One region of the Paenibacillus yonginensis genome, then DNA from elsewhere that is predicted to be linked to it. Evidence: a T-box and tRNA genes for the amino acid it is inferred to sense, from the RefSeq annotation. Region 1 holds a T-box; the other regions hold tRNA genes.
The links. A T-box is a leader RNA that pairs with one kind of tRNA and senses whether it is charged. The one in region 1 lies ahead of leuS (leucine--tRNA ligase), so its partner is inferred to be a tRNA-Leu.

Region 1 (5,733 bases):
ATTGGAGAATCTCCAATAGCCCAATCCTCTCGAAGTCCCTCGGTAACAATAGGCTGAAGAACCTCGGATTCCTTTTCTTTTCTGATTATTATCGACAAGTTACTGCGCATTCCTAATGGAACCGCCGTATACCGAACGGTACGTACGGTGGTGTGGGAGGTCGGCTGCCCAATTAATGGGTAGCCTCCTACCCGATTGAAGTGGATTATCGTGCGCCGGGCGATATGAGGCAAGATACGACATTTTACGACAAGTATGCGATTTCTTATGCCGCATCGGCGAATGAATTATGGTACAATCGGTTTAGGTGCATTCATATTTAAGCAGATTGGAGCGAAGGGCATGCTTGGAGCAATAGAAGCAGGTGGAACAAAATTTGTTTGCGGCATCGGAACAAAAGAGGGAGAAGTGCTTGACCGCGTAAGCTTTCCGACGACTACACCGGAGGAAACGATGGGGAAAGTAATTGAATATTTCAAAGACAAACCAATCGAAGCGCTGGGCGTCGGTTCTTTTGGCCCGATTGATCCGGTTGTGGGCAGTGATACATATGGTTATATTACAACAACACCTAAACCTTACTGGACGAACTACAATATTGTAGGGACGCTCAAATCCGAATTTAACGTACCAATTGCGTTTGACACGGACGTTAACGGCGCGGCCCTCGGCGAATCCTTGTGGGGAGCGGCTCAAGGCGTAGACAGCTGCATTTACATTACCGTAGGCACCGGGATCGGCGTCGGCGCGATGATCGGCGGCAAGCTGGTGCACGGCCTTTCCCACCCGGAAATGGGCCATATTTATGTCCGTCGTCATTCGGACGACCCGTTTGAAGGCACTTGCCCTTACCATGGCGACTGCCTGGAAGGATTGGCGGCTGGTCCGGCTATCGGCCGGCGTGCAGGCGTGCCTGCGGGCGAATTGGCGAAGGATGACCCGGCTTGGGAGATGGAAGCTTATTATCTGGCGCAAGCCTTGATGAATTACATCCTGATCCTGTCCCCCGAAAAAATCGTCATGGGCGGCGGCGTCATGAAACAGCTGCAGCTGTTCCCGCTGATCCACGCCAAATTGAAGGAGCTGCTGAACGGTTACGTGCAGCATCCAAACCTCAGCGACGAGAAGATCTCGAGTTATATCGTACCTCCCGGACTGGGAGACAATGCAGGAATCTGCGGGGCGCTTGCATTGGCCCAGTCGGCGCTGCAGGGCGTTTAAGCGAAATGAAGACGGCTGTTTATTAGCCGGGTGCAGAAAATAAAGCGGCTTTCCGAATTAGGGAAGGCCGCTTTATTTTTTTATATTGTAACAAAACTCCATATTCCCGTCCCATAAATCTATTCCGATTCGGGAAGGGTTCATCTAGGATAAAAAGAGATTTTGTAGGAAGAGGAGAGGCAGGCGTGTCCGCATATACGGTCGGCATTGATTTAGGCGGAACGAATATCAAAACGGCGGTTTTTGATGGAAATGGCCAAATCGTAAGGGAAAGAAGCGACCAGACCGATGCCGCAAAGGGACCTTCCCATGTATTAAATAAGATAAAACATATCATCAGACAAATGCTTAAGGAACTAGAGGCGGACGATACAAATGTTAGCTGCAGAGGCCACATGAATATGTACAGGGAAGGGCGCCCCTGCCGCTGCGGCAGTTCCGGCTGCCTGGGAAGATATGTCTCGGCCGTTGGTATGGTGAACACTTTTACCGAGCGGCTTGAGCAGGGGAAGACCAGCATCGTTCAAAGCTGGGTGGGCAGCAGCATCAGAAGATCACCGCCAGGATGATTTCTGATGCTTATGATCTTGACGACGATTTGGCGAGTTGGGCGAAAAGGCTGGAGTGTACGGTGCTGACGCTTACGCTAAACGAAGGTTGTCCGCCGGCTTCTGACCTGAAAAAGCTAAAGGATTACGGAGGTTTCAAATATGCCTATGCGATTTGGATTAATCGGGCCGGGCTGGCGCGGGAAAGCCTACTTGCGGATTGCCAGCCAGCTTCCGGAGTGGTTTCAGCCGGCCGGAGTTGTTGTGCGGGATTTTGAAAAATATCGTGGAGACGATGCCCTGCAGGGGTTGCCGGTGTTTCTGTCCCCGCTGGAGCTGGCGCGGGAATGCGATTTCCTGGTTATGGCGGTCAGCAAAACGTCGGCAGCTGCTTTGCTGGAGCAGCTGTTCGAGGCCGACATTCCGGTGCTGGCCGAAACGCCGCCTGCCTTTGACGATGCCGGGTACCGGCAGATGGCTGCCCTTGCGGCGCAATCGCCGCGGATTCAGGTAGCCGAGCAGTACCCGCTGCAGCCGCATCATGCCGCCCGGACGGCTCTGATCCGCTCTCGGGCCGTGGGAGAGGTGCGGCATGTCCAGGTGTCGGCAGGGCATGGTTATCACGGGATTGCCCTAATCCGGCAGTGGCTGGGTGTCTCGGATGAAGGCTGTACCGTAACCGCCCAGCAGTTTAAACATCCCGTGCTGGAGGTTCCTCATCGCGGACGAAACGTTGGAGACGGCCTGGAGGTGGAGCTGCAGGATATCGCGCTTTTATCTTTCGAGAGCGGCAAAAGCGCTGTACTTGACTTCACTGCTTCGCAATATTTCTCTCCGCTGCGGAAGAACCGGGTTCTGATCCGGGGTTCGCATGGGGAAATCCGCAATGATGAGGTGACCCGGAGTTTGGGCCAAGGGGCATACGAAACCTTTTCTATTAACAGAATTCAGGATGGAAGGGAAGGGAGCCTTGCTCCTTTGTCCCTTCGGGAGCTCCGGGGAGCCTCCGAGCGGTTATATCAAAACCGGTTTTATCCCGCTCGGCTTTCCGACGAAGAGCTGGCGATCGCGGAGGTCCTGTTTCGAATGAGCGAATACGTGCGTACGGGCAACAGCTTCTATTCATTATCCGAAGCGCTGGTAGATGTCCGCCTGTCCCTTGCCATTGAGGCCTCGATTGCGGCAGGGATGCCTGTTGGATCTGGGTAGCATAACGTTCTATTGCCGGCGTTGACTTCAAGCTGAATGATTATGTATAATATATGGGAATAATTGAATTGAATCAATCATAAACAACTGCTGTGATGAGGAATATTAGCTCAGGTCAGCCATACAGAGAGCCGGCGGATGGTGCAAGCCGGTTGGAGACCCCTGCGAACTCGCCTCGGAGCCGGGATGCAAATTTGGAGGACATTGTCTGGCGTTTTAGGTTACGCCGTTTCTGTCTATTGTCCGCGCCATCAGGAACATCTCCGTTTCGCCCGCGTTAAGGGTTAAAGTGAGCTCAAGGCAAAGCATGCCCGAAGCTAACTAGGGTGGTACCACGGGAATCAAACTCTCGTCCCTAGCGATAATACGCTATGGATGGGAGTTTTTTTATTTTACAAGATAAGTTCGATTGTTCAGGCAAGACATTTAAGGAGGAAGCAACCTATGTCCGAGAATCAGACAGTGCCAAACGGCTATCATCCCCAAAGCATTGAGCCGAAATGGCAGGCTTATTGGGAGGAACACAAAACATTTAAAACCAAGGAAGAGCCGGGCAAACCGAAGTTTTACGCGCTCGACATGTTCCCTTATCCATCCGGAGCCGGACTTCACGTAGGTCATCCGGAAGGTTATACGGCAACGGATATCGTTTCCCGCTTCAAACGAATGAAAGGTTATAACGTGCTGCACCCGATGGGCTGGGACGCGTTTGGCTTGCCTGCGGAGCAGCATGCCCTGGATACGGGCGAGCATCCGCGCGACATTACGGTTAAGAACATCAACAACTTCCGCCGCCAGATCAAATCGCTCGGCTTCTCTTATGACTGGGACCGCGAGATCAGCACGACGGATCCGGAATATTACAAGTGGACGCAGTGGATTTTTATCCAGCTGTACAAGCGGGGACTGGCCTATGTAGCCGAAATGCCGGTCAACTGGTGTCCTGCGCTGGGCACGGTTCTGGCGAATGAAGAAGTCATCGACGGAAAAAGCGAACGCGGCGGCCATCCGGTCATCCGCAAGCCTATGCGCCAGTGGGTGCTGAAGATCACCGAATACGCAGAGCGCCTGCTGGAAGATCTGGAGGAGCTGGACTGGTCGGAGAGCATCAAAGACATGCAGCGCAACTGGATCGGCAAATCCGAAGGCGCGGAAGTCGTATTCCGCGTGGACGGATCTGATGAAACGTTGACGGTGTTCACTACCCGTCCCGATACGTTGTTTGGCGCTACTTATGCCGTACTGGCTCCTGAGCATGAGCTGGTGGAGAAAATTACTTCCGCCGAGCAGCTTGCAGCTGTCAAGGCGTATCAGGATCAGGCCGCACGGAAAAGCGACCTGGAGCGCACGGATCTTGCCAAAGACAAATCCGGCGTATTTACGGGTGCTTATGCCGTTAACCCGGTGAACGGCGCCAAAATTCCGGTCTGGATCGCGGATTACGTATTGGCCGGTTACGGAACCGGAGCCATTATGGCTGTTCCGGGTCATGACCAGCGCGACTATGAATTTGCGGTCAAATTCGATTTGCCGATCATTGAAGTCGTGCAGGGCGGCGATTTGTCCAAAGAAGCCTACAGCGGCGAAGGCCCGCATGTGAACTCAGGTTTCCTGGACGGAATGAACAAAGAAGAAGGCATCCGCACGATGATCAAATGGCTGGAGGATAATGGTCATGGACGCGGCAAAGTCACCTACCGCCTGCGCGACTGGCTGTTCAGCCGCCAGCGCTACTGGGGCGAGCCTATTCCGATCCTGCATTTGGAAGACGGCACGATGAAGCCGGTTCCGGAAGACCAGCTGCCGCTGGTGCTGCCGGACATCGACCAGATCAAACCGTCCGGCACGGGCGAATCTCCGCTGGCCAACGTAACGGAATGGGTGAACACCACCGATCCGGAAACCGGGCTTCCAGCGCGCCGCGAGACGAACACGATGCCGCAGTGGGCCGGCAGCTGCTGGTATTACCTGCGGTTTATCGACCCGCACAATGACGATATTTTCTGCTCGCTGGAGAAACAAAAGGAATGGCTGCCTGTCGACCTTTACATCGGCGGCGTAGAACATGCCGTGCTTCACTTGCTTTATGCCCGCTTCTGGCATAAAGTGCTGTATGATATCGGCGTGGTTTCCACGAAAGAGCCGTTCCAGAAGCTGGTCAACCAAGGCATGATCCTGGGAACCAACAATGAGAAGATGAGTAAATCCCGCGGCAATGTCATCAATCCGGACGATATCGTAAATGAATACGGCGCGGATACGCTGCGGATCTATGAAATGTTTATGGGGCCGCTTGAGGCAACCAAGCCATGGAACACAAACGGCGTAGACGGCGCGCACCGCTTCCTGTCCCGCGTATGGCGCCTGTTCGTAGCCGAAGACGGCAGCCTGAACAGCAAAATTGCGGATGAAGGCGGCAGCGACGATTTCAAACGCACCTGGCACAAAACGGTGAAGAAAGTAACGGAGGACATGGAAGGCCTTCGCTTTAACACCGTCATCAGCCAACTGATGATTTTCATCAACGAAGCTTACAAAACGGACGTGGTGCCAAGAGCGGCAGCTGAAAGTTTTGTGCAGATGCTCTCCCCTCTCGCTCCGCATATCGCGGAAGAGCTGTGGCAGCGTCTTGGACATAACGACTCTATTACCTATGCGCAGTGGCCAACTTACGAGGAAGCCTGGACTGTCGAAGCCGAGGTGGAAATCGTCGTTCAAGTCAACGGCAAAATCGTTGAACGTACGAAGATCTCCA
Region 2 (5,733 bases), 1.0 Mb from region 1:
GGCAAATCCGTGCTACATAACCTTGGGCTGTGATGGGGAGCGAAAATTGCAGTAGCGAAGGTCATGATCTCACACTGCCAAGAAAAGCCTCTAGCCAGGTGAAGGTGCCCGTACCGTAAACCGACACAGGTAGGCGAGAAGAGAATTCTAAGGCGCGCGGAAGAACTCTCGTTAAGGAACTCGGCAAAATGACCCCGTAACTTCGGGAGAAGGGGTGCCTCGGTAGGGTGAATAGCCCGAGGGGGCCGCAGTGAAAAGGCCCAAGCGACTGTTTAGCAAAAACACAGGTCTGTGCGAAGCCGCAAGGCGAAGTATACGGGCTGACGCCTGCCCGGTGCTGGAAGGTTAAGGGGAGTGGTTAGGGGTTAAACCCGAAGCTATGAACTGAAGCCCCAGTAAACGGCGGCCGTAACTATAACGGTCCTAAGGTAGCGAAATTCCTTGTCAGGTAAATTCTGACCCGCACGAATGGCGTAACGACTTGGGCGCTGTCTCAACGAGAGATCCGGTGAAATTTTAATACCTGTGAAGATGCAGGTTACCCGCGACAAGACGGAAAGACCCCATGGAGCTTTACTGCAGCTTGATATTGGACTTTGATACGATTTGTACAGGATAGGTGGGAGCCTAGGAAGAGGGAGCGCAAGCTTCCTTGGAGGCGCCGTTGGGATACCACCCTGATCGTATCGGAGTTCTAACCTGGTACCCTAAGCGGGTATGGGGACAGTGTCAGGTGGGCAGTTTGACTGGGGCGGTCGCCTCCTAAAGAGTAACGGAGGCGCCCCAAGGTTCCCTCAGAATGGTTGGAAATCATTCGAAGAGTGCAAAGGCAAAAGGGAGCTTGACTGCGAGACTGACAAGTCGAGCAGGGACGAAAGTCGGGCTTAGTGATCCGGTGGTACCGCATGGAAGGGCCATCGCTCAACGGATAAAAGCTACCCTGGGGATAACAGGCTTATCTCCCCCAAGAGTCCACATCGACGGGGAGGTTTGGCACCTCGATGTCGGCTCATCGCATCCTGGGGCTGAAGTAGGTCCCAAGGGTTGGGCTGTTCGCCCATTAAAGCGGTACGCGAGCTGGGTTCAGAACGTCGTGAGACAGTTCGGTCCCTATCTGTCGTGGGCGTAGGAAATTTGAGAGGAGCTGTCCTTAGTACGAGAGGACCGGGATGGACGCACCGCTGGTGCACCAGTTGTTCCGCCAGGAGCACAGCTGGGTAGCTAAGTGCGGAAGGGATAAGCGCTGAAAGCATCTAAGCGTGAAGCCCCCCTCAAGATGAGATTTCCCAGTATGTAAGACCCCTTGAAGACGACGAGGTAGATAGGCTGGGGGTGGAAGTGCAGCAATGCATGGAGCTGACCAGTACTAATCGGTCGAGGGCTTATCCAAAATGGACCCACCAAAGTGAAGATTGGCTTCGCAGCTGATTCCAAATCCTTTGCGGGGGCCCCGAGAACAACTAATTCGCAATTGATTGTTTCGTATCCAGTTTTCAGGTGATCAAACATCTGAACCGATTTTAAGCTGCATGTCCTTTCTAGGGTCTGATCTTTTGCTGAAGCGAAAGACGCGGAAGAGAAGCAGCGCAAAAATCATGTTTGGTGGCGATGGCGGAGGGGTTCCACACGTACCCATCCCGAACACGACCGTTAAGCCCTCCAGCGCCGATGGTACTTGGACCGCAGGGTCCTGGGAGAGTAGGACGCCGCCAAGCGAACTTACATAATATTCCCTGATAGCTCAGTTGGTAGAGCACTCGACTGTTAATCGAGTTGTCACAGGTTCGAGTCCTGTTCGGGGAGCCATATGCTCTCATAGCTCAGTAGGTAGAGTGCATCCATGGTAAGGATGAGGTCACCGGTTCGATCCCGGTTGAGAGCTCCATTTCATTTTATAAGGCCCGTTGGTCAAGGGGTTAAGACACCTCCCTTTCACGGAGGTAACAGGGGTTCGAATCCCCTACGGGTCACCATATTTTTCTCGGAGGCTTAGCTCAGCTGGGAGAGCATCTGCCTTACAAGCAGAGGGTCGGGGGTTCGATCCCCTCAGCCTCCACCATATTTTTAAATAAAAGTGGACAAGTTACATAGCTTTAATGTTGGGGATTAGCCAAGCGGTAAGGCAACGGACTTTGACTCCGTCATGCATAGGTTCGAATCCTATATCCCCAGCCATTTTGAGCCATTAGCTCAGTTGGTAGAGCACCTGACTTTTAATCAGGGTGTCGAAGGTTCGAGTCCTTCATGGCTCACTTTTATTTCCTCAAAACATGTTCTTGCGTAAAGCAAAGAGGGTGTTTTTTTGTTTTGTGCCCATTTATTCTGTAAGGGGGCAATAGAGGATAATAAACGGTGGTATGGATTTGTACATGAGAAGCCAAATTGCTGGGGAGGGACTGAGCTTTGTTAGGAGCTGCTCTTCTTCAAAGAAGGTATGAGAAGAGGCCGGAGGCGACATTCTGGCGCTCAGGGCCGCTCAGGACTCACAGGAGCCTGTTTGAAGCAGGTTGGATGCGTGGGCAATGTTTCAAGCTGATTATGGTATTTCTCTCTCGGCTTTGAGCGTAACAGGGAGGTAAATGGGAAGCCTTAAGTTGTTCCCAGCTTTGTTCAGAGCTATTTGATCCATGGGAAAGAGATGGAGTGGAATAAAGCTAGCGAGTAGAGTAGGGCAAGGTTTGTTTTATACTGGAAAATAATATAAATTTAAGGTTGTTAAATAGGGATTAATACAACCAGTAAGAATTTTTTAATTTTTTTGTGTGAAATACTTGACTCTAATTAACTTGGTATGGTAAGATCATTCTTGTCGCTAACGAGATAAGTTAAATGAAAAAACAACGAAATCGAAGTTAGTCAATAAGCCTTTAATGATAAATTAAGGCATCATGTGCGCGTGTGGCGGAATTGGCAGACGCACTAGACTTAGGATCTAGCGTCTTTGACGTGGGGGTTCAAGTCCCTCCACGCGCACCATATAAGCGGACGTGGCTCAGCGGTAGAGCATCGCCTTGCCAAGGCGAGGGTCGCGGGTTCGATTCCCGTCGTCCGCTCCATAATGTGCGCCCTTAGCTCAGCTGGATAGAGCGTTTGACTACGAATCAAAAGGTCAGGAGTTCGAATCTCTTAGGGCGCGCCATTTATGAACTTATTGTTTTTATCGGGATGTAGCTCAGCTTGGTAGAGCACCTGGTTTGGGACCAGGGGGTCGCATGTTCGAATCGTGTCATCCCGACCATTATAATGCGGGTGTAGTTCAATGGTAGAACTCCAGCCTTCCAAGCTGGTAGCGTGGGTTCGATTCCCATCACCCGCTCCATACATAAAGTCAAGCATCATCGTAGCCGATGATGCTTTTTGTTAAAACTACTGCGCTTTTTCCGGAAATCGCAGTTTCTTTATATCTTTTGTTTTTATCGCTTTGACGTTTTATCGTACGAAATTAAGAGGATTACAAAAAAATAAAGATTTTTGAATCTTGTTATTGTATGATGTTAACAATGTATGACATGTTTACTGATAATCTCTTATCGGAATACGGGAAACAGGAGGTACGAAAGAATGACTGAGCTTACGGTAACTGCAGGAAAAAACAATTCCAGCAACCTGCTGCGGCGGGATATTCGCTTTTTGGGCAATATTCTGGGAGAGGTCCTTGTCCACCAAGGAGGAAATGAACTCTTAGATATTGTCGAAAAGATACGTGAGGCGAGTAAATCGCTGCGGGCTTCATTTGTGCCGGAGACCCATGAGGAATTCAAAGAAATGATTAATGGGCTGGCACCGGATATTCGTCACCAGGTCATACGGGCGTTCGCAATTTATTTCCAGCTGGTGAACATTGCCGAGCAGAACCATCGCATTCGCAGAAAACGTGATTACGAGCGGGCGGTCGGCGAAACCATTCAGCCGGGTTCGATTGAGGCCTCGGTTATGGAGTTGAAGGAGCGCGGATTCTCTTGCGAGGAAGTGCAGGAGATTCTGGAGGGGATGTCGCTTGAGCTGGTGATGACGGCTCACCCTACCGAAGCGATGCGCCGGGCGATTCTGGATATTCACAAACGAATTGCCGAAGATGTAATGCAGCTCGATAATCCGACGTTAACCTTCCGGGAACGCGAACAGCTTCGCGAGAAACTCCTCAACGAGGTTATTACGCTTTGGCAGACCGATGAGCTGCGCGATCGCAAGCCGACGGTACTCGATGAAGTTCGCAACGGCATGTATTATTTCCATGAGACTTTGTTCCACGTCCTGCCTGATGTTTACCAGGAGATCGAACGTTGTCTGGGCAAATATTATCCGGAGCACAATTGGCATTTGCCGACTTTCCTGAAGTTTGGCTCCTGGATCGGCGGCGACCGCGACGGCAATCCTTCGGTTACAGCGGATGTAACATGGGAAACACTCAAGATGCAGCGCAAGCTGGCTGTACGCGAATATCAGCGTCTCCTGAGCAGCCTGTTCAAGCATTTGAGCTTCAGCACAACCATTGTCGATGTGAGTGATGAATTGAAATCCTCTATCCTGAAGGACAGCGGAACGGTTGAACTGAAGAAGACGCCATGCTGGACGAACGAAAAAGAGCCTTATCGCATTAAGCTGACTTATATGACGGAGAAGCTTCATAACGTGCTGGATGAGGCGCATAAAGGCCAGCCTGACCGTTATGCCGTACCTGAAGAGCTGATTGAGGATTTGAAAATTATCGACCGCAGCCTGCGCCATCATTACGCAGATTACGTTGCGGACACATATATTAAGAAACTTATCCGCCAGGTAGAGCTGTTTGGCTTCCATACCGCCAAGCTGGATATCCGTCAGCACAGTAAAGAACATGAGAATGCCATGGCGGAAATTTTGGCGAGCATGAATATTACGCCCGATTATGCAGGCCTGCCTGAACCGGAGAAGGTAAAGCTGCTTGAGGAGCTGCTCAACGATCCTCGGCCTCTTACGTCGCCTTATCAAGAGTACACCGAAAGCACGACGGAATGCCTGGAAGTGTACCGGACGGTTTATATCGCCCAGAAGGAATTTGGCAAAGGCTGTGTATCCAGTTATCTGATCAGTATGGCCGAGGCGACCAGCGACGTTCTGGAAGTCATGGTGTTCGCGAAGGAAGTGGGTCTGTTCCAGAAAGAGGATGACGGAACTGCAATTTGTACACTCCAGGCTGTTCCGCTCTTCGAAACGATTGACGACCTCCATAACGCACCAAGCATTATGCGGGAGCTCCTAAGCATTCCAGTCTATAGACAGTCCGTTGCGGCGATGAACGACCTGCAGGAGATTATGCTGGGCTATTCAGACAGCAACAAGGACGGCGGCGTAATCACCGCGAACTGGGAGCTGCGGGTGGCACTTAAAGAGATCACGGCTACGGCAAAAGAATTCGGCGTGAAGCTGAAATTCTTCCATGGCCGCGGAGGAGCGCTTGGCCGCGGGGGAATGCCCCTGAACCGCAGCATTATGGTGCAGCCGGCCGAAACCATAGGCGGTGGCATCAAAATTACAGAGCAGGGCGAGGTTATTTCCGAACGTTACGCCTTGCAGGGAATTGCGTACCGCAGCCTGGAGCAGGCGACGTCAGCCCTGATTATCTCCGCGATCCATGCCCGCGCTCCAAAGCCATGCGAGCTGAAGGAAACCCGCTGGGAAGCTATCGTGAAGGAAATGTCGGAAACGGCGCTGAAGAAATATCAGGATTTGATTTTCCGTGAACCGGATTTC
Region 3 (5,733 bases), 400 kb from region 1:
TCATAAATTGGCGTAAGCACTTGGGCGATTGCCTGCTGGATGACTCGGTCAACCACTGTTGGAATGCCAAGGTTTCTCTTCTTTCCGTTCTCTTTGGGAATCTCTACCCTTCGAACGGGATTCGGGCGGTACTTGCCGCCCAAGATCAGTTGCTTGATGGTCTCGCCGTTGTCTCTGAGATATTGTAGAAGTTCATCTACTCCCATCCCGTCGATTCCGTGCGATCCCTTGTTCGCTTTGACTCTCTTGAATGCTTCGTTCAAGTTGTCCCTGCTAACGATTTTCTCAAGCAACCGGTCCTTCGACTCGGTTGCGTTGGTGTCGTCGGTTTCGGTTATCCTCGCAGGACTGTGCACTCCCGCATATCCTTCGTGTTCCGCACTATTCTTTTGCAAAGAGTCTTCCGTTAGAAGTTGGCTGCCCTTGGCTCCTGTTTCGGTAACTTTCATTGACTTCACCTCCTAAGGTTCAGCCCTTCCCTCGAACCGTCGACTGTTCGCGGTACTATGGCGTCTGCTGACTTCTCATGATAAATCTTGTTTCAACCGTGATTCGAAGTGCATCTCCTCACGTCCATGAGACCTCCCACGGTAAGACGATTCACTTTCCTTCCATATACCCACATCATTTACATTGGTACGTCCGTGTAGTTAATTGGACTTCGTCTTGTTTAGCAGACTCATCCCGTATCCTATGCCTGATGATGTTCGTGTTCCTTGGGCCGGAAGTTTGCCTCCAGCTTCCTTTGGATTCCACCTCGCGGTGGACACCCTTGCTCTTGGCTAGTGGTTGGTAACTACAAACCCCCACAGTGGACTTTCACCACCTAGTTAATCGCCATGCGTGGCACACTAAAAAAGAGACGTTCCTGTGAACGTCCCAATTCGTTACCGCCAATCTCGGCTTTGATTTAATGCATGCTGCCCCCGGCCTCGGAGTCCAGCGCATAATCGCTGAAAGTCGAAATTACACTGTTGTATTCCTCCAGATCCTGTACTCGGATTCCGTTATGAAGCTGATTCACAATTTCTTTGGGGAGAGCGGATTCCATAGACTTGATATCAATTTGGAAAAACGTCCGCATCACCTTCTCCTTCTCCGGCTTGCCTTCAAACAAACTTAAGGTTCCATGGGCATCAAGCCCGATGTAGCCTTTCTCTTTACAGGTAGCCGACAGCTCGGCGACATGCTCCTCCAGCCAGACTTCTCCTTTATGATCAATCCTGCCCTGCCAGGCGGGATGAGCTTTCATTAATCCGATAATTTCGTCCGGCTTCATAATTCCGATGATTTTATGTTCAGAGCCGCAAACGTACACCGTACCTGTATGCACAATACGAGCCCGCTGGGAACGGGTCAACTCAGTTTTGAAATCTTCATGGGATCCCTCTTCGGCGTGGTCTTCCGTCCACTCCTGGATGCCGGCCAGCGTTTCCGCAGCCACCGGTCCGTCATCGCTCAGCAGTTCTTTTAACTGCTCGGAGAGAGGCATGCCCAGGCTCGCAAGACCAACTAGCAATCCTACAACCATAAACGTCCATAGGGCTCTTCTCCACCTTCTCCAGCGGTTTCTCATCCTTCTTTTCAATTTGAAAATACTCACAGGTGTATCCCTTCTATCCAGTGTTATTTTTTCCTATTTTGACCCTGCAGGGATGCAATTATGCAAATAACCTGATGATGACGGATCTCCGCAAATTATAAAAAAATCAGAACCACCCGTCCAACGGGTGGTTTGCACTAGGGGTATAACCCCTTGTTGCCAAACTGCGCCTAAAGACGCTAGCCTGACCACAAAGCGTTCAGGCTCAGTGTTATTTGTCTCTTTCACTTACCAGTTAAACTGGTTTTACTTTTTCTTGCTCTTGTTGCTGCTGAATGGATCTTCATACTCTTTTACACTCAGCTTATCCACTGCCTGGTCATGTGCCTCTTGCTCTCGAATGTATTTGGCGACGGTGGCTTCATTTAGCCCCACTGTACTTACGTAGTAGCCTTCCGCCCAGAATTTACGATTCCCATACTTATACTTCAAATTGGCATGCTTCTCAAAGATCATGAGTGCGCTTTTCCCTTTTAAATAGCCCATAAAGGAAGACACAGATATTTTCGGTGGAATCGCCACCAGCATGTGCACATGATCCGGCATCATATGTCCTTCTAATATCTCGACTCCCTTGTATTTACATAGACGCTTCATGATTTCAATTAGATCTCGTCTCACTTGATTGTAGATCTCTTTACGTCTATACTTCGGGGTGAACACAATGTGATACTTACACATCCACTTTGTGTGCGCTAAACTAAAGTTTTTATTTGCCATTTAAGACCATCCTTTCGAATTGAGCCTGAACATCTCAATTTTATCGGGATGGTCTTATTGGTGTAACCCTAGATCCCTCCACCCGCATAGCGGGTGGTTTTATATTTCGCGCGTTTCACGCGCTCAACAGGCTGAAGCCTAAAAAACAAAAAAGCAGCCATTCCTAAGAATGACTGCTTTACTGGAATCGGGATGACACGATTCGAACATGCGACCCCCTGGTCCCAAACCAGGTGCTCTACCAAGCTGAGCTACATCCCGATAACTATGGTGCCGGTGAAGGGACTCGAACCCCCACGGTTTCCCTCACGATTTTGAGTCGCGCGCGTCTGCCAATTCCGCCACACCGGCACGGTGTAAAACTATAAAGAAAATGGCGCGCCCTAAGAGATTCGAACTCCTGACCTTTTGATTCGTAGTCAAACGCTCTATCCAGCTGAGCTAAGGGCGCATAATGGAGCGGACGACGGGAATCGAACCCGCGACCCTCGCCTTGGCAAGGCGATGCTCTACCGCTGAGCCACGTCCGCATAAAATAAAGATGAAAAGTGAGCCATGAAGGACTCGAACCTTCGACACCCTGATTAAAAGTCAGGTGCTCTACCAACTGAGCTAATGGCTCGTACAATGAAATAAAATGGCGGAACCGACGGGATTCGAACCCGCGATCTCCTGCGTGACAGGCAGGCATGTTAGGCCTCTACACCACGGTTCCACAGCCTAAGGTCTTGCATGGGATCCCTCTTGGGAATAATTGCGGGGGCAGGATTTGAACCTGCGGCCTTCGGGTTATGAGCCCGACGAGCTACCGGGCTGCTCCACCCCGCGTCGTTATAAAGATTGTTTTGTTGTACGGGGCCTCCGAAAAGTAATCGGATTACGCTCCAAAGACTGAACTTCACTTTTTGGAGTGAAGTGGTGGAGGCTGAGGGGATCGAACCCCCGACCCTCTGCTTGTAAGGCAGATGCTCTCCCAGCTGAGCTAAGCCTCCGAGAAAAATATGGTGACCCGTAGGGGATTCGAACCCCTGTTACCTCCGTGAAAGGGAGGTGTCTTAACCCCTTGACCAACGGGCCTTACTAAAATCCTAACTGGCGGAGAGAGAGGGATTCGAACCCTCGAGACGCTTGTGACGCCTACACGATTTCCAATCGTGCTCCTTCGGCCAACTCGGACACCTCTCCATAATGGCTCCCCGAACAGGACTCGAACCTGTGACAACTCGATTAACAGTCGAGTGCTCTACCAACTGAGCTATCAGGGAACAATAAATATTAAATTTCGCTTGGCGGCGTCCTACTCTCCCAGGACCCTGCGGTCCAAGTACCATCGGCGCTGGAGGGCTTAACGGTCGTGTTCGGGATGGGTACGTGTGGAACCCCTCCGCCATCGCCACCAAACATGATTTTTGCGCTGCTTCACTTCCGCGTCTTTCGCTTCAGCAAAAGATCAGACCCTAGAAAGGACATGCAGCTTAAAATCGGTTCAGATGTTTGATCACCTGAAAACTGGATACGAAACAATCAATTGCGAATTAGTTGTTCTCGGGGCCCCCGCAAAGGATTTGGAATCAGCTGCGAAGCCAATCTTCACTTTGGTGGGTCCATTTTGGATAAGCCCTCGACCGATTAGTACTGGTCAGCTCCATGCATTGCTGCACTTCCACCTCCAGCCTATCTACCTCGTCGTCTTCAAGGGGTCTTACATACTGGGAAATCTCATCTTGAGGGGGGCTTCACGCTTAGATGCTTTCAGCGCTTATCCCTTCCGCACTTAGCTACCCAGCTGTGCTCCTGGCGGAACAACTGGTGCACCAGCGGTGCGTCCATCCCGGTCCTCTCGTACTAAGGACAGCTCCTCTCAAATTTCCTACGCCCACGACAGATAGGGACCGAACTGTCTCACGACGTTCTGAACCCAGCTCGCGTACCGCTTTAATGGGCGAACAGCCCAACCCTTGGGACCTACTTCAGCCCCAGGATGCGATGAGCCGACATCGAGGTGCCAAACCTCCCCGTCGATGTGGACTCTTGGGGGAGATAAGCCTGTTATCCCCAGGGTAGCTTTTATCCGTTGAGCGATGGCCCTTCCATGCGGTACCACCGGATCACTAAGCCCGACTTTCGTCCCTGCTCGACTTGTCAGTCTCGCAGTCAAGCTCCCTTTTGCCTTTGCACTCTTCGAATGATTTCCAACCATTCTGAGGGAACCTTGGGGCGCCTCCGTTACTCTTTAGGAGGCGACCGCCCCAGTCAAACTGCCCACCTGACACTGTCCCCATACCGGTTCACGGTACCAGGTTAGAACTCCGATACGATCAGGGTGGTATCCCAACGGCGCCTCCAAGGAAGCTTGCGCTCCCTCTTCCTAGGCTCCCACCTATCCTGTACAAATCGTATCAAAGTCCAATATCAAGCTGCAGTAAAGCTCCATGGGGTCTTTCCGTCTTGTCGCGGGTAACCTGCATCTTCACAGGTATTAAAATTTCACCGGATCTCTCGTTGAGACAGCGCCCAAGTCGTTACGCCATTCGTGCGGGTCAGAATTTACCTGACAAGGAATTTCGCTACCTTAGGACCGTTATAGTTACGGCCGCCGTTTACTGGGGCTTCAGTTCATAGCTTCGGAGTTACCTCCTAACCACTCCCCTTAACCTTCCAGCACCGGGCAGGCGTCAGCCCGTATACTTCGCCTTGCGGCTTCGCACAGACCTGTGTTTTTGCTAAACAGTCGCTTGGGCCTTTTCACTGCGGCCCCCTCGGGCTATTCACCCTACCGAGGCACCCCTTCTCCCGAAGTTACGGGGTCATTTTGCCGAGTTCCTTAACGAGAGTTCTTCCGCGCGCCTTAGAATTCTCTTCTCGCCTACCTGTGTCGGTTTACGGTACGGGCACCTTCACCTGGCTAGAGGCTTTTCTTGGCAGTGTGAGATCATGACCTTCGCTACTGCAATTTTCGCTCCCCATCACAGCCCAAGGTTATGTAGCACGGATTTGCCTATGCTACCCTCTCACTGCTTGGACGGACATCCATCAGTCCGCGTCACTACCCTGCTGCGTCACCCCATCGCTCATAACGGTTTACGGTGGTACAGGAATTTCCACCTGTTGTCCTTCGACTACGCCTGTCGGCCTCGCCTTAGGTCCCGACTTACCCTGAGCGGACGAACCTTCCTCAGGAACCCTTAGGCTTTCGGCGGATCAGATTCTCACTGATCTTTTCGTTACTCATACCGGCATTCTCACTTGTATGCTGTCCAGCGCTCCTTACGGTACACCTTCAACCTACATACAACGCTCCCCTACCCCTGATGCAAAGCATCAAGCCATAGCTTCGGTGGTGTGTTTAGCCCCGTTACATTTTCGGCGCAGAGTCACTCGACCAGTGAGCTATTACGCACTCTTTAAAT
Region 4 (5,733 bases), 820 kb from region 1:
TCCTAAAGAGTAACGGAGGCGCCCCAAGGTTCCCTCAGAATGGTTGGAAATCATTCGAAGAGTGCAAAGGCAAAAGGGAGCTTGACTGCGAGACTGACAAGTCGAGCAGGGACGAAAGTCGGGCTTAGTGATCCGGTGGTACCGCATGGAAGGGCCATCGCTCAACGGATAAAAGCTACCCTGGGGATAACAGGCTTATCTCCCCCAAGAGTCCACATCGACGGGGAGGTTTGGCACCTCGATGTCGGCTCATCGCATCCTGGGGCTGAAGTAGGTCCCAAGGGTTGGGCTGTTCGCCCATTAAAGCGGTACGCGAGCTGGGTTCAGAACGTCGTGAGACAGTTCGGTCCCTATCTGTCGTGGGCGTAGGAAATTTGAGAGGAGCTGTCCTTAGTACGAGAGGACCGGGATGGACGCACCGCTGGTGCACCAGTTGTTCCGCCAGGAGCACAGCTGGGTAGCTAAGTGCGGAAGGGATAAGCGCTGAAAGCATCTAAGCGTGAAGCCCCCCTCAAGATGAGATTTCCCAATTAGTAAGACCCCTTGAAGACGACGAGGTAGATAGGCTGGGGGTGGAAGTGCAGCAATGCATGGAGCTGACCAGTACTAATCGGTCGAGGGCTTATCCAAAATGGACCCACCAAAGTGAAGAGACGCTGACGAAGCGAACTCCGAATGCTTTGGCGGGGACCCCGAGAACAACTAAATCGCAATTGATTGTTTCGTATCCAGTTTTCAGGTGATCAAACACTTGAAACTTAATATTCCCTGATAGCTCAGTTGGTAGAGCACTCGACTGTTAATCGAGTTGTCACAGGTTCGAGTCCTGTTCGGGGAGCCATATGGAGAGGTGTCCGAGTTGGCCGAAGGAGCACGATTGGAAATCGTGTAGGCGTCACAAGCGTCTCGAGGGTTCGAATCCCTCTCTCTCCGCCATAATACTTTCTCTTATGTAAGGCCCGTTGGTCAAGGGGTTAAGACACCTCCCTTTCACGGAGGTAACAGGGGTTCGAATCCCCTACGGGTCACCATCAACTTTAAAAGAAGTTGAAATGATGGCTTGAATATGGTATATTAGATATTGTGTTCAATTTGGAGGCTTAGCTCAGCTGGGAGAGCATCTGCCTTACAAGCAGAGGGTCGGGGGTTCGATCCCCTCAGCCTCCACCACTTCACTCCAAAAAGTGAAGTTCAGTCTTTGGAGCGTAATCCGATTACTTTTCGGAGGCGCCATACAACAAAACAATCTTTATAACGACGCGGGGTGGAGCAGCCCGGTAGCTCGTCGGGCTCATAACCCGAAGGCCGCAGGTTCAAATCCTGCCCCCGCAATTATCCCCAAGAGGGATCCATGCAAGACCTTAGGCTGTGGAACCGTGGTGTAGAGGCCTAACATGCCTGCCTGTCACGCAGGAGATCGCGGGTTCGAATCCCGTCGGTTCCGCCATGTTTTTGGCTCGGTAGCTCAGTCGGTAGAGCAGAGGACTGAAAATCCTCGTGTCGGCGGTTCGATTCCGTCCCGAGCCACCATTTAACAAAATTAAATAAGCCGGTGTAGCTCAACTGGTAGAGCAACTGACTTGTAATCAGTAGGTTGGGGGTTCAAGTCCTCTCGCCGGCACCATTTGTGGAGGCTTAGCGAAGTGGCCAAACGCAGCAGACTGTAAATCTGTTCTCTGACGAGTTCGGTGGTTCGAATCCATCAGCCTCCACCAGTTATAGGGGCATAGTTTAAAGGTAGAACAACGGTCTCCAAAACCGTTGGTGTGGGTTCAATTCCTGCTGCCCCTGCCAAGTTTTAAACAAAATAGAAAGTTTATATGGCGGTCGTGGCGAAGGGGTTAACGCACCGGATTGTGGCTCCGGCATTCGTGGGTTCAAGTCCCATCGATCGCCCCATTTTTAACTTTTTAATCTGTTGGGGATTAGCCAAGCGGTAAGGCAACGGACTTTGACTCCGTCATGCATAGGTTCGAATCCTATATCCCCAGCCATTTTGCGGACGTGGCTCAGCGGTAGAGCATCGCCTTGCCAAGGCGAGGGTCGCGGGTTCGATTCCCGTCGTCCGCTCCATTGTTTTGGCGCCATAGCCAAGTGGTAAGGCACAGCTCTGCAAAAGCTTTATCCCCAGTTCGAATCTGGGTGGCGCCTCCAGTATATTTCTGAAGTTGTATATCTCATATGTGCCCTTAGCTCAGCTGGATAGAGCGTTTGACTACGAATCAAAAGGTCAGGAGTTCGAATCTCTTAGGGCACGCCATATACACTTCTAATTTAATAAGCCGGTGTGGCGGAATTGGCAGACGCGCGCGACTCAAAATCGTGAGGGAAACCGTGGGGGTTCGAGTCCCTTCACCGGCATTGCAAAAGGGTTCATGAAATTGTGTACAATTTCATGAACCCTTTTTATATGTACGCCTGGCAAGGATGATAATTAAGCGGTCGAACCGCGATGTATCGAACGGTATGCGCCTTAAGCCTCCATTCTTTTTATTCCCCTTTACGGAAAGTCCAGGGGACCCCATTTTGGTTGACACTTTCCTTCCTCATTCTGTGCAGTTTAAAACCATGTAAAAAATAAGACGTTCTTATCTGTAGATGGCCTGCTAAAATGCTAATTCATGAAGTGTTAAAGTAAGCGAAGTTTTTGGTATCTATAAATCATCATTTGATCCTGCTATATGAAGTGAGATGCTGTAAAAGGGGGAGGAGGTTTGGTTATAGCCCCGTCAAGACCTGCAGTAACCAGTTCGTGAAACCTCTGCAATCAGCAATGTTACAGAGCTTAAGAATCGGGTAGTCCTTGCTCATTTCGCGTATGGACTCGACCCCGGGCTTGCTTTTCGAACTTCCCCTGATCATGGAGTATGCCCACTTCTCCTCTGTACGAAGACGCACAGCTTCTTTCTTTTTTTCTCGCTATAAGGGGTTAATGACTGCCCTTTTCATAGAGGTAAGATGGCAGGTCGGAAAAGCAGCATAAGACGCCTGAACCAATGAAAAGCGGCTCCAGAAATGTGTCTTATCAAAAAAAGTTAATATAGATGATATTGATAATCATTATCACTTGTGTTAGGATGATTTTGTTCAGTACTGAACAAAATTATCTATTCCTGACACTTGGCTGGGTGGGCAACGACTACAAAAGAGGGGAAATGCGAAATTGGAGTTTCCAAATGATTTTAAAGGTCATCTTTACGAGCAGTATATAAAAATGCTGCATCTGAACGAGTTGTATACGGAACATGAAGTTGAACTGTTTCGGCAACAAGCCAAAGAGCACCAGATCGACATGCTTTCTAACAATATTACAAGTGTACACGTGATCGATTGCATCGGTGATTATGAACCTATAAACCATACCGGAATTGTGAAGAAAATGGATTTGTCCAAAGCAAGCATTACTAATATTTGTTCAAAGCTGCTGGAAACGGACTTTATTAGGAGAAGTCAACTGAACAACAATCGGAAGGAGATTTATTTTAGCTTAACGGATAAGGGGAGACGTGTTTATCATTTGCATAAAAAACTGCATCAAGAGAAAGAAGAGGGCTTCTACCAATTTATCGAATCCTATTCTGAGACGGAGTTACAAACGATCGGAAAATTTATGAGTGATTTGCTGGCGCGCGCCGAACAACTCTACGGAAGGGAAGTTAGGGAGTATGACGACCTTAAAGATTGAGGATTTGAGATCCAAGATTGAAGGGAAAGAGATTTTAAAAGGACTCACACTGGAGATTCATGGCGGCGAGATTCATGCGATTATGGGGCCTAATGGGACGGGAAAAAGCACATTGGCTTCGGCCTTAATGGGCCATCCCAAATACGAAGTTACGGATGGTAAGGTGACATTGGACAATGAAGATCTTCTGGAGATGGAGGTGGATAAGCGTGCCCGGGCGGGCTTGTTTCTCGCGATGCAATATCCTAGTGAAATTGCCGGCGTAACGAACTCGGACTTTCTCAGAAGCGCCATCAATGCACGGCGTGAAGAAGGCGATGAGATCTCCCTAATCCGTTTTATCCGTGAAATGGAGAGCAAAATGAAAGGGCTGGAGATGAATCCGGAATTCGCGCATCGTTATTTGAATGAGGGATTCTCCGGCGGCGAAAAAAAGCGGAATGAAATTTTGCAAATGATGCTGCTTGAACCCAAGTTTGTGATTCTGGACGAAGTGGATTCCGGGCTTGATATTGATGCCCTGCGTATTGTGGCGAATGGTGTTAATGAAATGCGCAGCCCGGATCGAGGTTTTTTAATCATCACCCACTATCAACGCCTGTTGAATTATATCACCCCGGATTTTGTGCATGTCATGATGCAAGGCCGGATTGTCAAATCCGGCGGCCCGGAGCTTGCCCATCGTCTGGAGGCTGAAGGGTACGATTGGGTCAAAGAGGAGCTAGGGATTACGGATGAGACGGTAGGCGAAGAAGTTTAAAAGCGGAGGAGGAAAAGCAAAGTGGGGACACAAGCCATCAATCTAATAAACGCGAACGCTTTACGCGCTTGGTCAGGTGCTATAGGTGAGCCTCATTGGCTGCTGGAACGCCGGATTCAGGCACTCAAGCTGGCAGGGACGCTGGAACTGCCAAAAGTGGAGAAAACGAAACTGGAGAAATGGGATATCCACGAAACCGGAGATTACAAAGCGGAGAAGCCCTGGTCAAGTTTGGAAGAGGCGCCGGAGGTTGTTCGGGGTTTGGCTGCTTCTCCAGTGAAAGGCGGACTGATCGTTCAGGCCAATTCGGATGTAGTGTATACGGAATTGGCCGAGAGCTTAGCCGCCCGGGGAGTTATTTTAATGGACCTGCATACTGCGGCAAAAGAGCATGAGGAATTGGTTCAACGTTATCTCTATCAGGCCGTGAAGCCGGAAGAGCATCGTTTATCTGCTGCACACAGCGCCTTATGGAGTGGCGGCGTTTTCCTATATGTCCCGGACGGTGTCGAGGTTGAAGCGCCGATTCAGGCGATCTTTCTTAACGATACCAGCGGGGTGCGTTTCGCTCCTCACGTCTTAATTGTGGCGGGGAGCAACAGCAAGGTCACTTATGTGGATCATTGTTTGTCGAGCGGGGATGATGTCAAGGCATTGCATAACGGTGTGGTTGAGGTCTTTGCGGGAGCGGGTTCTAAGGTGCAAGTCGCTTCGGTTCATCAGCTTGCTGCAGCAACAACGGATTTCACCGAGCGGCGGGCGGTTGTTCTTGCCGATGGCGCGGTGGAATGGATTATCGGCGAAATGAACAAGGGGAATACCGCCAGCGATACCCAGACCTTGCTTCAAGGCAATGGGTCGGTATCCGACACGAAGGTGATTGCGATTGGCACGGGCCTTCAAAAATCGTGTTACACCACGCAAGCCCAGCATTTTGGCAGAAGCTCGGCGAGCCAGATGATTACGCGTGCTGTCATGCTTGAGGAAGCTACCGCCATTATCAACGGAATTACAAAGATTGAAAAAGTCGCAACCCATTGCGATGGTCAGCAAACCGAACGCGTGCTGATGTTAAGTCCTAAAGCGCGCGGCGATGCCAATCCGATCCTGCTGATTGATGAGGATGATGTAACCGCCGGCCATGCTGCATCCGTGGGGCAGGTAAATGCGGAACAAATCTATTATCTGATGTCGCGCGGGATATCACGGAGCGAAGCTGAATATCTAGTTATTTTCGGATTCCTCGCTCCGGTCATTTCGGAAATCCCGCTGGAGGCAGTTCGTGGTC

Region 2: it encodes a tRNA-Leu, which carries the amino acid that the T-box ahead of leuS (leucine--tRNA ligase) is inferred to sense. The anticodon was not compared.
Region 3: it encodes a tRNA-Leu, which carries the amino acid that the T-box ahead of leuS (leucine--tRNA ligase) is inferred to sense. The anticodon was not compared.
Region 4: it encodes a tRNA-Leu, which carries the amino acid that the T-box ahead of leuS (leucine--tRNA ligase) is inferred to sense. The anticodon was not compared.

Annotation. Positions count from the first base shown of each region.
Region 1 is NZ_CP014167.1:2,557,438-2,563,170, reverse strand. It holds gene ltrA (group II intron reverse transcriptase/maturase) at 1-116, shown strand, start outside; gene AWM70_RS11760 (ROK family protein) at 343-1,221, shown strand; gene AWM70_RS23850 (ROK family protein) at 1,407-1,790, shown strand; gene AWM70_RS11750 (Gfo/Idh/MocA family protein) at 1,932-2,978, shown strand; T-box leader at 3,062-3,338, shown strand; gene leuS (leucine--tRNA ligase) at 3,423-5,733, shown strand, end outside.
Region 2 is NZ_CP014167.1:3,588,207-3,593,939, reverse strand. It holds rRNA gene AWM70_RS16360 (23S ribosomal RNA) at 1-1,390, shown strand, start outside; rRNA gene rrf (5S ribosomal RNA) at 1,599-1,715, shown strand; tRNA gene AWM70_RS16350 (tRNA-Asn) at 1,731-1,806, shown strand; tRNA gene AWM70_RS16345 (tRNA-Thr) at 1,810-1,885, shown strand; tRNA gene AWM70_RS16340 (tRNA-Glu) at 1,899-1,973, shown strand; tRNA gene AWM70_RS16335 (tRNA-Val) at 1,984-2,059, shown strand; tRNA gene AWM70_RS16330 (tRNA-Gln) at 2,101-2,175, shown strand; tRNA gene AWM70_RS16325 (tRNA-Lys) at 2,180-2,252, shown strand; tRNA gene AWM70_RS16320 (tRNA-Leu) at 2,893-2,976, shown strand; tRNA gene AWM70_RS16315 (tRNA-Gly) at 2,982-3,056, shown strand; tRNA gene AWM70_RS16310 (tRNA-Arg) at 3,063-3,139, shown strand; tRNA gene AWM70_RS16305 (tRNA-Pro) at 3,162-3,238, shown strand; tRNA gene AWM70_RS16300 (tRNA-Gly) at 3,246-3,319, shown strand; gene ppc (phosphoenolpyruvate carboxylase) at 3,562-5,733, shown strand, end outside.
Region 3 is NZ_CP014167.1:2,961,718-2,967,450, forward strand. It holds gene ltrA (group II intron reverse transcriptase/maturase) at 1-449, opposite strand, end outside; gene AWM70_RS13400 (BofC C-terminal domain-containing protein) at 911-1,576, opposite strand; gene tnpA (IS200/IS605 family transposase) at 1,850-2,323, opposite strand; tRNA gene AWM70_RS13410 (tRNA-Pro) at 2,511-2,584, opposite strand; tRNA gene AWM70_RS13415 (tRNA-Leu) at 2,592-2,674, opposite strand; tRNA gene AWM70_RS13420 (tRNA-Arg) at 2,698-2,774, opposite strand; tRNA gene AWM70_RS13425 (tRNA-Gly) at 2,779-2,853, opposite strand; tRNA gene AWM70_RS13430 (tRNA-Lys) at 2,873-2,945, opposite strand; tRNA gene AWM70_RS13435 (tRNA-Asp) at 2,962-3,038, opposite strand; tRNA gene AWM70_RS13440 (tRNA-Met) at 3,078-3,151, opposite strand; tRNA gene AWM70_RS13445 (tRNA-Val) at 3,240-3,315, opposite strand; tRNA gene AWM70_RS13450 (tRNA-Glu) at 3,326-3,400, opposite strand; tRNA gene AWM70_RS13455 (tRNA-Ser) at 3,417-3,508, opposite strand; tRNA gene AWM70_RS13460 (tRNA-Asn) at 3,513-3,588, opposite strand; rRNA gene rrf (5S ribosomal RNA) at 3,608-3,724, opposite strand; rRNA gene AWM70_RS13470 (23S ribosomal RNA) at 3,933-5,733, opposite strand, start outside.
Region 4 is NZ_CP014167.1:3,379,012-3,384,744, reverse strand. It holds rRNA gene AWM70_RS15345 (23S ribosomal RNA) at 1-630, shown strand, start outside; tRNA gene AWM70_RS15340 (tRNA-Asn) at 766-841, shown strand; tRNA gene AWM70_RS15335 (tRNA-Ser) at 845-936, shown strand; tRNA gene AWM70_RS15330 (tRNA-Glu) at 957-1,031, shown strand; tRNA gene AWM70_RS15325 (tRNA-Val) at 1,095-1,170, shown strand; tRNA gene AWM70_RS15320 (tRNA-Met) at 1,259-1,332, shown strand; tRNA gene AWM70_RS15315 (tRNA-Asp) at 1,371-1,447, shown strand; tRNA gene AWM70_RS15310 (tRNA-Phe) at 1,455-1,530, shown strand; tRNA gene AWM70_RS15305 (tRNA-Thr) at 1,549-1,624, shown strand; tRNA gene AWM70_RS15300 (tRNA-Tyr) at 1,630-1,715, shown strand; tRNA gene AWM70_RS15295 (tRNA-Trp) at 1,721-1,794, shown strand; tRNA gene AWM70_RS15290 (tRNA-His) at 1,824-1,899, shown strand; tRNA gene AWM70_RS15285 (tRNA-Gln) at 1,920-1,994, shown strand; tRNA gene AWM70_RS15280 (tRNA-Gly) at 1,999-2,073, shown strand; tRNA gene AWM70_RS15275 (tRNA-Cys) at 2,081-2,154, shown strand; tRNA gene AWM70_RS15270 (tRNA-Arg) at 2,184-2,260, shown strand; tRNA gene AWM70_RS15265 (tRNA-Leu) at 2,282-2,361, shown strand; gene AWM70_RS15260 (MarR family transcriptional regulator) at 3,164-3,685, shown strand; gene sufC (Fe-S cluster assembly ATPase SufC) at 3,666-4,445, shown strand; gene sufD (Fe-S cluster assembly protein SufD) at 4,467-5,733, shown strand, end outside.